Regions from separate parts of the Chromobacterium sp. HL1 genome, predicted to be linked through region 1. Evidence: riboswitches for the same ligand, from Rfam matches in the RefSeq annotation. Region 1 holds a riboswitch; the other holds the start of a gene.
The links. Region 1 has a riboswitch for glycine ahead of gcvT (glycine cleavage system aminomethyltransferase GcvT). Riboswitches for the same ligand answer to the same signal wherever they lie in the genome.

Region 1 (7,045 bases):
GCCTGATACGGAGTGTAAGCGGTGTACCAGCCCGGGTTTTCCAGCAGATTGCGCAGGATCACCGTCGGGGTCAGCACCGGGTAATAGCCCTGGCCGATGAAGGATTTATTGACCACGTTCTTGGCGGCGACGGCCTTCAGCGCGGCCAGCGCCTCGGCTTCCGGCATCGGATCCGGCAGCTCCAGCTTGCGGTTCAGGTGAATGTCGGCCGGCAGCGTCTGCGCCACCAGTTCATCGATGGAGGCCACACCGATGGCGGCCAGCATTTGCTCGCGCTCGGCGTCGGACGGGCCGATGTGGCGGGAGATGAATTCTTTGCGGTTGAAAAGTTCGGAGAGAGACATGAGTACGGGACCTTCTGTGCTTGCCGTCCGCGCCGCGGCTTGCGCGGCCAATCGGGTGTTGCTGGATAACCGGGCGAAAAAAACGCCTCGCGGCCGATTAGGACTGCGAGGCGGTTTTCACCATCAGGCGCCAATTTCCTTGGCGTAGGCGGCGGCGTCCATCAGGGCGTCCAGGTCCGCCGGATCCGCCGGCTTGATCTTGAAGAACCAGCCGGCGCCGTAGGGCTCGCCGTTGGCCAGTTCCGGTTCGGCTTCCAGTTCCTCGTTGATGGCCAGCACTTCGCCGGCAATCGGACAGTAGATGTCGGAAGCGGCTTTCACCGACTCCACCACGCCGGCCTGCTCTTCCTTGGCGAGCTTGGCGCCCACTTTCGGCAATTCGACGAAAACGATGTCGCCCAGCAGTTCCTGCGCGTGCTCGGTAATGCCCACGGTCACGGAGCCGTCGGCTTCCAGGCGCAGCCATTCGTGGCTTTCAACGTATTTGAGTTCGGCGGGGATGTTGCTCATGAGTGTCTCCAGTCAAATCCAGGTCTTAAACGATATTCCCGGCCGCGTCGCGCGGCCTGCCCAAGCACGCCGCTCAGGCGAAAACTTTTTTGCCGTTGCGCACGAACGGCATTTTGACCACGCGCACCTCGGTCAAGGTTCCGCGCAGGTCCACCAGCGCCGTATCGCCGGTGCCGGCCGGCACGCGCGCGATCGCGATGGAGTGTTTGAGGGTGGGCGAGAAGGTGCCGCTGGTGATCACGCCCTCGCCTACGCCTTCCACCACCACTTTCAGGCCTTCGCGCAGCACGCCGCGGCCTTCCAGCACCAGGCCCACTTGCCTGGTTTTCAGGCCGGCGGCTTTCTGCGCCTCCAGCGCCTTGCGGCCGATGAAATCGCGCTCCGCCGGTTCCCAGGCGATGGTCCAGCCCATGCCGGCCTCCAGCGGGGAAACGGTTTCATCCATATCGTGGCCGTAGAGATTCATGCCGGCTTCCAGGCGCAGGGTGTCGCGCGCGCCCAGGCCTATCGGCGCCACGCCGGCGGCCTGCAGTTGCTGGAAAAAGGCCGCGGCCTCGACGCCGGGCAGCATCACTTCCAGGCCGTCTTCGCCGGTGTAGCCGGTGCGGGCGTAGAACCAATCGCCGGCGGGCTGGCCTTGGAAGGGCTTCAAGGCCTGGATGACGTCGGCGAGCTCGGGCTTGACCGCGCAGACCTTGGCGATGGCCTGCGGGCCTTGCACCGCCAGGATGGACAGATCGCGGCGCACCTTGATGTCCACGTCGAAATCCGCCTTGCGCCCTTCCATCCAGGCCAGGTCCTTGTCGGTGGTGCCGGCGTTGATCACCATGCGGTAGCCGTAGGAGGTCAGATAGACGATCAGATCGTCCACCACGGTGCCGTCGGGGGTGAGCATGCCGGAATACAGCGCCTTGCCTTCGAAGCCGAGCTTGGCCACGTCGTTGGCGATCAAGCGCTGCAGCCAGACTTTGGCGTCCGGGCCGCTGATGTCCAGCACCGTCATATGGGAAACGTCGAACATGCCGGCGTCGCTGCGCACGATCTCATGTTCCTTGAGTTGGGAGCCGTAATGGATGGGCATTTCCCAGCCGGCGAAATCGACCATCTTGGCGCCGGCGGCGATATGGGATTCAAACAGGGGGGTGCGTTTCGGGGCCGTCATCGGTGCGTCCTTAGCAAAAGCGTGTAGTGTTGCTCTATTCCCTACACCCCTCTGTCCCTGCACCTGAGATTTTCCGGCCTTGCGGCCGTTAGCCCCTTCGGTGGGCATCCGCGGATGCCGCTCTCCAGATTCGGCGAACTGGCTGCGGCCAGTCCGATGATGCAGTCCTTTTGCCTGAGCGATTGCGGGTGCGCTTGCGCCTTCGGCGGTGGCGCGGACGGCCACTCTCTCCTGCATGACGAGCCAGATTATGGTTGCTGGACCGGGGCTTGGCAAGCCGTGTTTATCTTCAACTTAAACAATGACTTAAAATATTCGAAACCGCAAAACATTGAACCGGCATTGCTTCGTTTAAGATCGATTACGAACATATTTCATTTCCTTATCGATCAAAAAATAGATGACCGCCCCATTGCGCCGGTGCTGATCGTAAGATGACATCCATCTTGACCAAGCACGATCTCTATCCGATCTGGAAAGGAAACCGCGATGCGAAAACTGATCAACGATCCGCGCCATGTGGCGCGGGAGATGCTGGAGGGCCTGGCCGACACCCTGCCCGGCCTGGCGCTGCTCGAGGAAGAAAACGTCTTGCTGCGGGCGGACCTTCCCGCCGGCGGCCTGCGCGACAAGGTGGCGCTGATTTCCGGCGGCGGCAGCGGCCACGAACCGGCCCACGCCGGCTACATCGGCCACGGCATGCTGGACGCCGCCGCGGTGGGCGACGTGTTCACCTCGCCCAGCGTAGACACCGTGCTGGCGGCGATCCGCGCCGTCGCCGGCCCCAAGGGCGTGCTGCTCATCGTCAAGAACTACACCGGCGACCGGCTCAACTTCGGCCTGGCGGCGGAACTGGCCCGCGCCGAGGGCATCGCCGTCGACAGCGTGGTGGTGGCCGACGACGTGGCGCTTCGCGACACCGTGGAGCCGGCGCGCAGGCGCGGCATCGCCGGCACGGTGCTGGTGCACAAGATCGCCGGCGCGGCGGCCGCCTCCGGCGCCGGCCTGGCCGAGGTCGCCGCCGCGGCGCGGCAGGCTGCGGAACAGGTGGCCACCATGGGCGTGGGCCTGGGCGCCTGCACGGTGCCGGCCACCGGCCGCCCGGGCTTTCAACTGGACAGCGGGGAGGCGGAACTGGGCCTGGGCATACACGGCGAAGCCGGCGTGCGCCGCGTGGCGACGCCATCGGCCGCCGATTTGTGCGCGACGCTGCTGGACGCCATCTTGCAAGACCGCGGCTGGCGTTCGGGACACAGGGTGGCGCTGCTGGTCAACGGCCTGGGCGGCACGCCGCCGATGGAGCTGGCCATCGTCGCCCGCGCCGCGCTGGCGCATCTGCGCCTGCGCGGCCTACAGGTGGAACGCGCCTGGAGCGGCAACTTCATGACCGCGCTGGAAATGCCCGGCTGCTCCTTGTCCCTGATGGCGCTGGACGATCAGCGCCTCAACTGGCTGGATCAAACCACCCTGGCGCCGGCCTGGCCCGGCTCAGGCCGTCTGCCGGCGCAACGCCAGCTGCGCGCCGCGCCGCCCCGCGACGCTTTCACGCCCTCGGCCGCCGCGGCCGATCCCCGTTTGCGCGCCGCGGCCTGGGCCGCGGCCGACGCGCTGGACGCCGCCGAGCCGCTGTTGACCGAACTGGACGGCACGGCCGGGGACGGCGATCTGGGCGTCAGCATGCAGCGCGGCGCGGCCGCGATCCGGGCCTTGCCCGACAGCGCCTGGAGCGACCCCGCCACGGCGCTGCGCGCGGTCGGCCAGGCCTTGCGCCAGGCCATTGCCGGCAGCTCCGGGCCCTTCTACTCCACCGCCCTGCTGCGCGCGGCGCGGCGGCTGGACACGACGACCCCGCCCACCCCGAAGGACTGGGCGGCCGCCTTTCTGGACGGCGTCGCCGCCGTCGCGGAACTGGGCGGCGCGCAAGTGGGCGACCGCACCATGCTGGACGCCTTGTCCCCCGCCGCCGACGCTTTCGCCTCCGCCCTGGACGCCGGACAGGCTCCGGAGACGGCCTGGCGTTCGGCGCTGACAGCGGCGGAGCGCGGCTGCGCGGCAACCGCCTCCATGCGGCCGCGCCTGGGCCGGGCCAGCTATCTGGGCGAACGGGCGCTGGGCGTGCCGGACGCGGGCGCCAGCGCCGCGCTGGTCTGGTTGAAGGCGCTGACCGGCTAGCGCCAGGCCATGGGCCGCCGCGCCCGCGCGGCGGCCCTGGCGATCAGGCCGGCCTCTCCGGCTCGGCCTCCATCGACGGATAGATCCAATCCACGCCCAGCGCCTGCCCCCACAGGCAGTCGCCCAGATCGTAATGCCACCATTCCTCGGCATAATTGCTGAAACCGGCCTGCTTCATCAGATTGAACAAGACGCGGCGATTGTGACGCACCGTCAGCCAGCGCTCGGAGGAAAAACCCAGGGCCGGATCATGCGGCGCTTCGAAGAAATCGGTGCGCGACGCCGGCTCCGCCGCGTCGAAGGCCGTGCCGAAATCGCAGATCTCGCCCGTGTCCATCCGGCAGATCGCCAGGTCCACGGCGCCGCCGGAATTGTGCGGCAACACCGCGAAACGGGCGGTGTCGTCCGGGTGGGCGGCGAACAGTCGCGCCTGCCGCTCCACCGCCGCCGCGTCCCAGTCCGGGTGCGCGGCGCGCACATCGTCCAGCACCATCTGAAACAGATCCGCCTGGGTTTCGCGGCTGCGGTAGGCGTCGAACAGCAGCAAACCGTACTCCGGTGCCAGCCGCGCCGCCGTCTCGCGCAAGCGGCGCGCGACAAAGGACCGCGCCGACATGCCTTCGGCGCAGCCTTTGCGGCCGGCGCGGTAATAGCTGTTTTCCGGAAACAGGCCGTCCGCGCGCTCAAGCGCGCAGGGCGCGTTCTCCGCCCGCATCCGCGCCAGCGTCTGCGCGTCCGGCAGCGGATAGGTGAAATCGATGGCGACGAGCGCGTGATCGGCGGCGCTTATCCTCATGGCAACTCCCGGTCTGAAAGCAAAGCGCCCTAGTAGGCCACCAGCCGGCGGCATAGGCAAGCCCGTTGACTCATGACGATAGGCTTGCGCAAAAAGAAAACGCGGCTTGAGCCGCGTTTGGGATCCGACACCGCCTCTCCTTCATGAAGGATCGGCGTAACGCTCCTTCACCTGCCAGACATAGACCGGCAAGCCCAGCAGCAGCAGAATCATGCCCCACATCACGATGTCGGCGCCGGAGCCGTACAAGGCCCAGACCGAATAGGCGAAACCCACGCCAGCGAAGCACAGCGGCGCCAGGAAGTCCTTGCGCTGGAACTGCTGGGGGCGCATCAGCATGATGGCGAGCAAGGCCATCGAGCAAAAGGCGTAGGGCAGCAAAGTGGTGGCGGTGGCCAGCAGAATGATGAACTCGAAAATCTTGACGCCGCCGTCGCCGCCGGCGTACTTCATCGCCATCAGCACCGTCACCAGCCCGCTGGACAGCAGCAGGCCGAAAATAGGCACGCCTTCGCGGTTCATCTGGGCGAAACGACGGGGAAACAGGCCGTCCTGCGCGGCCGCGGCCGGCACGTGCGCCTGCATCAGGCTCCAGCCGTTGAGCGCGCCGAAGCAGGACACGATGGCGCCGAAACCCACCAGATAATAGCCCCAATCGCCCCACATCAGCCGGGCGGCGTCGGCGAAGGGCGCCTGGGAGGCGGCCAGCATCGCCGGCGGCATCAAGCCCATCAAGGCCACCGTGGACAGGATGTAGAGCACGGTGGCGATCAGAGTGCCCAGCACCGTGGCGCGCGGAATGTTTTTTTCCGGCTCGATCACGTCGCCTGCCGGCACCGACGCCGATTCCAGCCCCAGGAAGGCCCACAAGGTCAGCGCCATGGTGGCGGACACCGAACTGAGCAGCGGCTTGTCGTGAGGGTTGAACACGATATTGTCCGGCTGCATGTGGAAAAAGCCGATGAAGGTGACGGCGGCCAGCGGCAACAGCTTGAGCAAGGTGGTCGTCACCGCCACCAGGCCGGAACTGCGCGCGCCGCGGCTGTTGATCCAGGTGACGATCCAGATCAGGCTGATGGCGAACACGCCGGCCAACACATTATTGTGGCCCAGCGCCGGAACGAATACCTGCATATAGCTGGTGGCGGCCACCGCCAGGGCCGCATTGCCGGCCCACAGCGCAATCCAGTAGCCCCAGGCGATCCAGAAGCCGGCGAAACCGCCGAAGGCTTCGTGAATATAGGCGTACGGCCCGCCTTCCTTGGGCAGGATGGCCGCCAGCCGGGCGAACACCAAGGCCAGGCAGATCGCGCCGGCGGCGGTGAGCAGCCAGCCTATCATCGACACGCCGCCGAACGGCGCCAGCGACGCGGGCAGCAGGAACACGCCGGAGCCGATCATATTGCCCACCACCAAGGCGGTGCACATCCATACGCCCAGCGCCCGGGTCTTGGTCTTGCTGTCTAAATTGGTATTGCTCAAGGCTTGGTCTCCATCGGGCCTGCCGATTGACGGGCGCGCCGCGCGCGCATGTTTACGTTCATGCGATGGCGCCGGCGGAATTGGCCTGGCCAGTTCCGTTCGCATTCAGACTGATACGGCTGAAAAAGCGCCCATGATAGAGGGCCTCGCCCGCAAGCTGGGCATGCTTTCTTCAAACCGCTTGACCGGAGTCAACTGAAGCGGGACTTTGCGCCAGTGCGCGCGCATGAAAAAAAGGCGGCATTAGAACACAAATTCGACATAAAAACATGTCGCATTTTCCGCATATCAAGGAGAAGACGATGGCGACCCGCTTGCCGCGGCCGATGATGCGCAACAAGCGCGTGCGCAGATGCCAATATAGGCCAGCCGGGATGGAAAAAAAGACGTCAAACGCATAATTTTGGCATAAAACGGCGCAATTCAGCCGGCAAACACCGGTCCGACCGGCACGCGCGCCAGCGACCAATGCGCTCGCGCCCACTGCCACAACTCGGCCAGGCCGCCGCACTCCTCCGGCGGAACATGCCCCAGGCGGCTTAAGGCCAGGCGCAAGGCCGCGGCGGCATCCTCGGCCGC
Region 2 (7,045 bases), 640 kb from region 1:
CATCGATATGGAGCGCATCGGCAATGGGCTTGCCGATGTCCAGGCAGTCCAGCAGCGCCAGTTCGTCGCCATGCCGGCGGATCAGCACCGCCAGTTTTTGCAGCACGGTCTTGCGCTGGCGCGGGTGACAGCGCGACCAGAGGCCGGATTCGAAGCTGGCGCGGGCGGCCCGCGCCGCTCGCTCGACATCGGCCTCGCCGCAGCGGGCGATCTCGGCCAGGGGCCGGCCATGGATGGGGCTGGTGTCGGTGAAGGTGCGCCGGTCGGCGGCGGGCACGAAGCGGCCGTTGATGAAGGCGAGGCAAGGCGGGCGCAAATCGGCGGCGCGGCCTTGCCAGTAGGCCAGATCCTGCATGGGCATGGCGATCACTCCTGTTCAGGCGGCGCGACGGGGTGGGGGAAGCGCTCACATCACGGCTGGTCTTGTCGCGCAGGCTGGAGCCATACTAGTCAGTCGCCTTGGCGGCGGACATCACGCGAAAGCGTTAGAGCGGAAGGCGGGACTAACCTGATCGGGGTAGCTGGCATGCAGCTGAATGTGGCGGATCTGGTGTTTCACCAGCAATTGGGGCGCTTGTTGGACGGCGTCGACAACGCGGCCTTTTGGCAAGGGTTGGCCGCGTTTCTACGGGAACGCCTGAGTTTCGATACCTGGGTGGCGGTGCTGTTTCGCCAGGAGGCGCCGCCGTGGGTGCTGGCGGATCACGCGGCCAATTACGCCGCCGACGATTTGTTCGCCGACTACCGGCGCGGCCTGTATCTGCTGGACCCGTTTTACGGTTTTGCGCTGAAGCGCCCGGCCGCCGGCGTGTACCGGCTGGACGAGGTGGCGCCGGACCGTTTCCGGGAGACGGAGTACTTTCGCCGTTACTTTTCGCGCAATGTGGTGGCGGATGAAATCCAGTTTCTGCAAGTGTTGCCGGAGGGCGTGCTGTCCCTGTCGCTGGGCAGCAAACGCCGCTTCAGCGAGCAGGAACTGGGCGTTTGTAATCTGTTCGCGCCCTGGTTGCTGCCCTTGTCGCGGCTGGCCGCGCGTATGGACGAAGGGCTGCGCCAGCCGGCGGCTAACGCGGGCAGGCAGAGCCGCCGACAGCTGGAGGAGGCGCTGCGCGCGCAGGGCTCCTCGCCGTTGACCAAGCGGGAGGTGGAGGTGGCGCTGCTGATACTCGGCGGCCACTCCACCAAGGGCGTGGCGCGCGAGCTGGGCATTTCGCTGGAAACCGCCAAGGTGCACCGCCGCCATCTGTACGCCAAGCTGGGCGTGTCCAGTCAGGCGGCCTTGTTTCTGCTGCTGGCGGGGATTCAAGCCTGATGCCGCAGCGCAGCGGTAAACAGAGGCGCTTAGACCCGCTAACAAAACCCCTGATCCTGCGTTGCGCCTCCTTATCGTACGACTTGTACTGCCTGCGTCGGCGCGCCTTGGCTCAGGTACGCTGCGCGGTTTTGTTAGCGGCTCTTAGTCAGTGCAGGTCGTGCCGATACATGAACACCGGCAGCCGCCATTCGCGCCAGATGGCGGCCAGGCGGATGGCGAGGCCGACGGCGAAGCTGGCCAGCACATTGAGATCGTGCGGCACGCCCAGCTTTATCAGGCCCAGGTAGAGCAGGGCCACGGCGAAGGAGACGCTGGCGTACAGCTCCTGGCGGAAGACCACCGGCACGCGGTTGCACAGCACGTCGCGCAGGATGCCGCCGGCAATGCCGGTGATCATGCCGGCCATCACCACCACCACCGGGTGGTAGTCCATGGACTGGGCCACGCCGCAGCCTATGATGGTGAAGGCGATCAGGCCCAGCGCGTCCAGCACCAGGAAGACGCGGCTCAGGCGTTTCATATAGCGGGCCACGAACACGGCGGCCAGGCCGCCGGCGATGACCAGGCCGACGTATTCCGGGTGTTGGGTCCAGCCTATCGGGTAGCGGCCCAGCACGATGTCGCGCACGGTGCCGCCGCCCAGGGCGGTGAGGAAGGCGATGACGGTAACGCCGAAGATGTCCATATTGCGGCGGCCGGCCGCCAACGCGCCGGTCATCGCTTCCGCGGTGATGGCGATCAGATAGATCAGGGTAAGCATGTAGTTGCAATGGTCAAACAGGCTGGCGCCGAGGTGAGCGGCGAAGCCGGGTGGGAAAATGGGTTGGCAATGGGCGGGCCATGCCAGGTGGCGCGCAGCCTGGGCAAGAGTTTCGAACACGGGTTTTCCTTGAGAGCTGGTGCACGATCTGCTGCGCTGCGACGATACGGCGTTGAAACCCGCTTCGAAATGCTCATGTACCACGAGTACATTCCGCTTTCTCAGCTGTTTTCGCCTTGTCTCGTCCTTGCTCGCGAGATCGTGAGCACGTTCTGAGCACGGCCGGCGGGCCGCGCATGGGCGCGGCGCTGCCGGCATTGCCTCTCCCCTTGTCCTTTTACCTGAGAGTTAGATGACGGGCGCGGCCTGTGTGCGGGCCTTGCCGGGTGTCACTTGCCCCTTCGGTGGGCGGCTAAGGGCCGGTCACATCATCCGACGCGCTCTGGCTGAAGCGTAGCAGATGATGAACGGGCGCTTAGGGCCTCTCTCCAATCGGCTGGTATCCATGGGCTGCGGTACTGTTGCCTGAGCGATTATGGGAGTTTGCGTCTTCGGCGGGGGCGCATGCCCCTCTCTCCCGCAGCAGGCAAGGATATTAGCGTTTGCTGTATTGTTCAGTCAACGACTGTATACATGGGGCGAGGCAAAAATGTTGCAGTGCGATATCAACATGAAAACGCCCGGACGGCGGTTTGGCTGTCCGGGCGCTTTTGCGCTGGCTGATGCTTAGTTGCTCGGCGTTTTGGGCTTGGCCGCGTCCTTGCCGGCGGCGGGTTTGCGCGCGGCCGGGGTTTGGGCTGCGGGGGCTTTGACCACGCTGGCTTTGCCCGCTGGCGCTTTGGCGGTTTTGGCCGCCGGGGGCTTGCCGGGCGCCGGCTTGGCCGCGGCCGGTTTGCTGCTGGCGGGTTTGGCGGCCGGAGCGGGTTTGGCGGCAGCGGCGCTGGGCTTGCCGGCGGTGGGCTTGGACGGGGCTTTGGCGGCCGGCTTGCGCGGCGGCGCCGCTTTCTTGGCGGGCGCGCTGGCCTTGGCGGCGGGGGCCGCGGCGGGAACGGTTGAGGCTGCCGCTATGGCCGGCTCGGCGGGCGGCAGGATGGCCGGCGCCGCCGGCGCGCGCGTGTCCAGTTGCAGCGCGTGGGCCGCTTGGTCCAGCCTGAGCTGTTGTTCCGGGGCGATGTCGCCGCTGAGCGCCAGCAGTTCATGCGCCAGCTGCCAGGCCTGGCGGCGGCGGTGTTCTTCCGGCAGCAGCTTGGGCAGGCCGGCCAGCGCGCGGGCTTCGTCCAGCCGCACCAGGAAAACCTGTTTGCGGGCGATGTCTTTCAGCTCCATCAGGGTCAGCGGGTATTCGTGGCGGATGTCGCGCATGATGCGGCGGATGGCGTTGAACGGGCGCTCGTCTATGATGCCGCGGCCAATCGCCACATAGGTGAGCAAGCGCACGAAGCCGTCGGCCAGGGAGCCGCTTTCGTAAGCGGGGTCCAGCACCTGGCGCTTGAGTTGCAGCCTTTCCTGTTTGTTCCAGCTGTCGCAGCGGGCGGCGCGGGCTTCGCGCGCGGGCTGCACGCCCACGACGGAGGCCAGCCACGGGGATTCGTACACGGCTTTGAAGCAGTGTTCGGTGGCGGCGTCGCGCAGGTCGCGGTAGCGGTCCAGGCTTTGCGTCATCCAGCCGGACCACTGTTCTTGCAACCGCCACAAGGGGTTGTCCGCACTCACCGGCTGGCGGTGGGCGCGCACGTATTCCGCGGCGGGTTTGAGCCAGCCGAGCCAGGGATTGAGCGGGGAGATCAGCGTGCGTTCCAGCCGCGCCGGGTTGAGCTGGCGCAGCCATTGGGCGCTGGCTTCGTTGCTGACGGCGCGCACGGCCGGGGAAACGAAGCGGTTGTAAATGCCCTGGTTGATTTCGGAGACGCGGCGCACCGCTTCAAAGGCGCGTTCGTCTTCGCGGCCGTCGTCCAGCGCCAGGATGTCGGCCACTTCGCGGGCTTCGAAACGGATGATGTAGCGGCCCTTGATGTATTCCTGGCCGGGGGTGTTGGGCGCCACGTCCTCGATGACGGCCTCGTACAGGCCGGGGGCCAGCACGTCGATCAGGTCCAGCGCGCTGGCGAACTCGCTGTGTTCGCGGTTGGCGATGCCGGCGGAGACGAAGATGCCCAGGTGGCCCACCTTGTTGTGCAGGCAGTAAATGATGGTTTGTTCGTTGTCGCGGATGTCTTCCGCGTTGTCGTACAGGTCCGGTATCCAGTTCAGCGCTTGCTGCGGCGGGGTGATGTTGTCGCCCCAGGAGGCGAACACGATGATGGGGGAGCGAATGTTGCGCATGTCCACGCGGTGCTGGTCGCTGCTGACGATCTTGCCTTCCACCAGGTGGTTGCCCACAAACAGCTGCTGGGAGATCCATTCCATTTCCTGCTTGTTCAGCAGGTAGTGGCCGCCCCACCAGCGTTCAAAGCCCAGATAGCGTTCGCGCTCGGTGTCCACCTTGGCGTACAGATTGTAGGGCTTCTTCCACAGGGTGTTGGCCGGGTCCAGCTTTTCAAAGTTGTTGACCAGGTGGGCGCCGTCGAACTTGCCGTTGCCCAGATCGCCGGCCAGGGAGGCGGTCCAGGTGCCGCCCAGCATGCCGCCGGAGTAGCGCATCGGGTATTTGCCGGTGATGCCGGCCCAGTAGGACAGCGGGGTGCCGGCCAGCAGGATGGGGCCGCACAGCTCCGGCGCCACCGAGGCCAGCATGGCCAGCGCCCAGCCGCCCTGGCAGTTGCCGATGACGAAGGGCTTGCCGTCGCTGTCCGGGTGCAGTTCCCTGACCTTGCCGAGGAAGACGTATTCGGCGCGGCTGACGCTTTCTATGGTCTGGCTGGGCACCGGCTGGGGGAAGAACATGATGAAGTAGCAGGGGTGGCCCTGTTGCAGCGCGATGCCGATTTCGCTGTCCATCTTGAAGCCGCCGATGCCGGGGCCATGGCCGGCGCGCGGGTCTATCACCACGAAGGGGCGCAGCGCCGGATTGGTGGCCGGGCAGCCGGCCGGCGGCAGGATGGCGGCCAGCGCGTAGTTGGCCGGGTCCGGCAGGCTGCGGCCGTCCAGGATGATTTTGTAGTCGAACACCAAGACCGGCGGCTTGCCGCTTTGCACGTGTTGCAGATAGTCCGCGCCGCGGTCATGCAGCACGTCCCAGTAGAGGATGCTGCGCTCGCAGGCGTCGCGCCAGTAGTCGGCGACCGGGTTGGAGGAGAAGAGCTTGGACCAGACGGCTGTTTGCGACCACATACGGCACCTCTTGGTTGGTATGACGGATAACTGGCTACTGTACCCTGCTTTTGTTGCGTTGCAATAGACAAAGTTCCTGCCAGGCGAACAACTGTCAGCGCAACACCACAGTGCGCCGCTCGGTGATGAAGACGCGCCGCTCCAAGTGGCTGCGCACCGCGCGCGCCAGCGCCTGGCACTCCATGTCGCGGCCGGCGGCCTGCAATTGCTCCGGGCTGTAGGCGTGGTCCACCCGTTCCACCACTTGTTCGATGATCGGGCCTTCGTCCAGATCGTCGGTGATGTAGTGGGCGGTGGCGCCTATCAGTTTGACGCCGCGCTCGTGCGCCTGCTGATACGGCCGCGCCCCCTTGAAGCCGGGCAGGAAGGAGTGATGGATATTGATGGCGCGGCCGGCCAGTTTTGCGGCGGCGGCGCTGGAGAGCACCTGCATATAGCGGGCCAGCACCAGCAGTTCCGCCCGGCTGTCCTCCATCAGCGCCAGCAGCGCGGCTTCCTGGCGCGGCTTGTTGTCCGGGGTGAGCGGCAGGTGGTGGAAGGGCAGGCCGTAGGCCTCGGCGATGGGGGCGAGGTCGCGGTGATTGGAGACGACGGCGGCCACCGTCATGTCCAGATCGCCCATCTTCTGGCGATAGAGCAAATCGTTCAGGCAGTGGTCCAGTTTGGACACCATGATCAGCACCCGCGCGCGCTGGCGCCGGTCGTGCAGCCGCCATTGCAGGTCTTGATAGTGGCCGCTCATCCGCGCCATGCCGTCGGCCAGCCGTTCCGGGGCGAAGTCCGGCCGCTCCGGGTGGAAGACGCAGCGCACGAAGAAGCGCCGGCTGCGGGCGTCGTCGAACACCGCCAGTTCATCGATATAGCAGCCTTGCTGTTCCAGCAAGGCGGAGAAGCCGGCCACCTGGCCGGAGGCGCTGCGGCAGGCGAAGCTGAGCACGTAGGAGGGGGCATCTGAGGTCATTGGCGTGTCCTGTTTGTGGGGCGGCACGGGCCAATCTAGGCCTTGTCCCGCGCGCGCGCTGTCCGCCATGCGTCCGCTTTGCGTGGATTTTGGACATCGCCGTGTCGCGTGCGGGCAAGAGGCCGTCCTTTCCAGCCAAATGCGCCGGCGGCGTCGCCCTGAGAATGAGGCCTTCCTCAACCTCGACAGCAGCGGCGCGGGCCCATGGCGGCCCGGCGGCGGGAGCGCAGATGGCAAACCGATATTCGCTGTGGAGCCTGATCCGGCACGGGCTTGGGCATCACCAGGGCTGGCAGCCGGCCTGGCGCAGTCCGCAGCCGGAAAGCAGCTACGACGTCATCATCGTCGGCGGCGGCGGCCACGGCCTGGCTACCGCCTATTACCTGGCCAGCATGTACGGCGTCCGCAAGGTGGCGGTGCTGGAAAAAGGCTATCTGGGCGGCGGCAACACCGCGCGCAACACCACCATCATCCGCTCCAACTATCTGTGGGACGAGTCTTCGCAGCTGTACGAGCACGCGCTCAAGCTGTGGGAGGGCCTGTCCCAGGAGTTGAACTTCAATGTGATGTTCAGCCAGCGCGGAGTGATGAACCTGGGCCACAGCCTGCAGGACATGCGCGACATCGAGCGCCGGGTCAACGCCAACCTGCTCAACGGCGTGGACGCCGAGGTGTTGTCCCCGCGCGAGATCAAGGAGCGGGTGCCCTTGATCGCCATCGGCGGCGACGTCCGCTATCC

Region 2: linked by a shared signal. The riboswitch ahead of AB1Z25_RS07765 (trimeric intracellular cation channel family protein) and the one ahead of gcvT (glycine cleavage system aminomethyltransferase GcvT) in region 1 are both predicted to bind glycine.

Annotation. Positions count from the first base shown of each region.
Region 1 covers NZ_CP162399.1:1,017,266-1,024,310, reverse strand. The annotation lists gene gcvP (aminomethyl-transferring glycine dehydrogenase) at 1-344, opposite strand, end outside; gene gcvH (glycine cleavage system protein GcvH) at 468-854, opposite strand; gene gcvT (glycine cleavage system aminomethyltransferase GcvT) at 928-2,016, opposite strand; glycine riboswitch at 2,058-2,154, opposite strand; glycine riboswitch at 2,169-2,260, opposite strand; gene AB1Z25_RS04870 (dihydroxyacetone kinase family protein) at 2,506-4,188, shown strand; gene AB1Z25_RS04865 (M15 family metallopeptidase) at 4,232-4,984, opposite strand; gene AB1Z25_RS04860 (amino acid permease) at 5,126-6,466, opposite strand; gene gluQRS (tRNA glutamyl-Q(34) synthetase GluQRS) at 6,890-7,045, opposite strand, start outside.
Region 2 covers NZ_CP162399.1:1,659,056-1,666,100, forward strand. The annotation lists gene AB1Z25_RS07755 (aldehyde dehydrogenase) at 1-361, opposite strand, end outside; gene AB1Z25_RS07760 (LuxR C-terminal-related transcriptional regulator) at 527-1,312, shown strand; gene AB1Z25_RS07765 (trimeric intracellular cation channel family protein) at 1,461-2,075, opposite strand; gene AB1Z25_RS07770 (hypothetical protein) at 2,085-2,351, shown strand; glycine riboswitch at 2,395-2,577, opposite strand; glycine riboswitch at 2,579-2,665, opposite strand; gene AB1Z25_RS07775 (DUF3141 domain-containing protein) at 2,802-5,345, opposite strand; gene purU (formyltetrahydrofolate deformylase) at 5,440-6,306, opposite strand; gene AB1Z25_RS07785 (sarcosine oxidase subunit beta family protein) at 6,537-7,045, shown strand, end outside.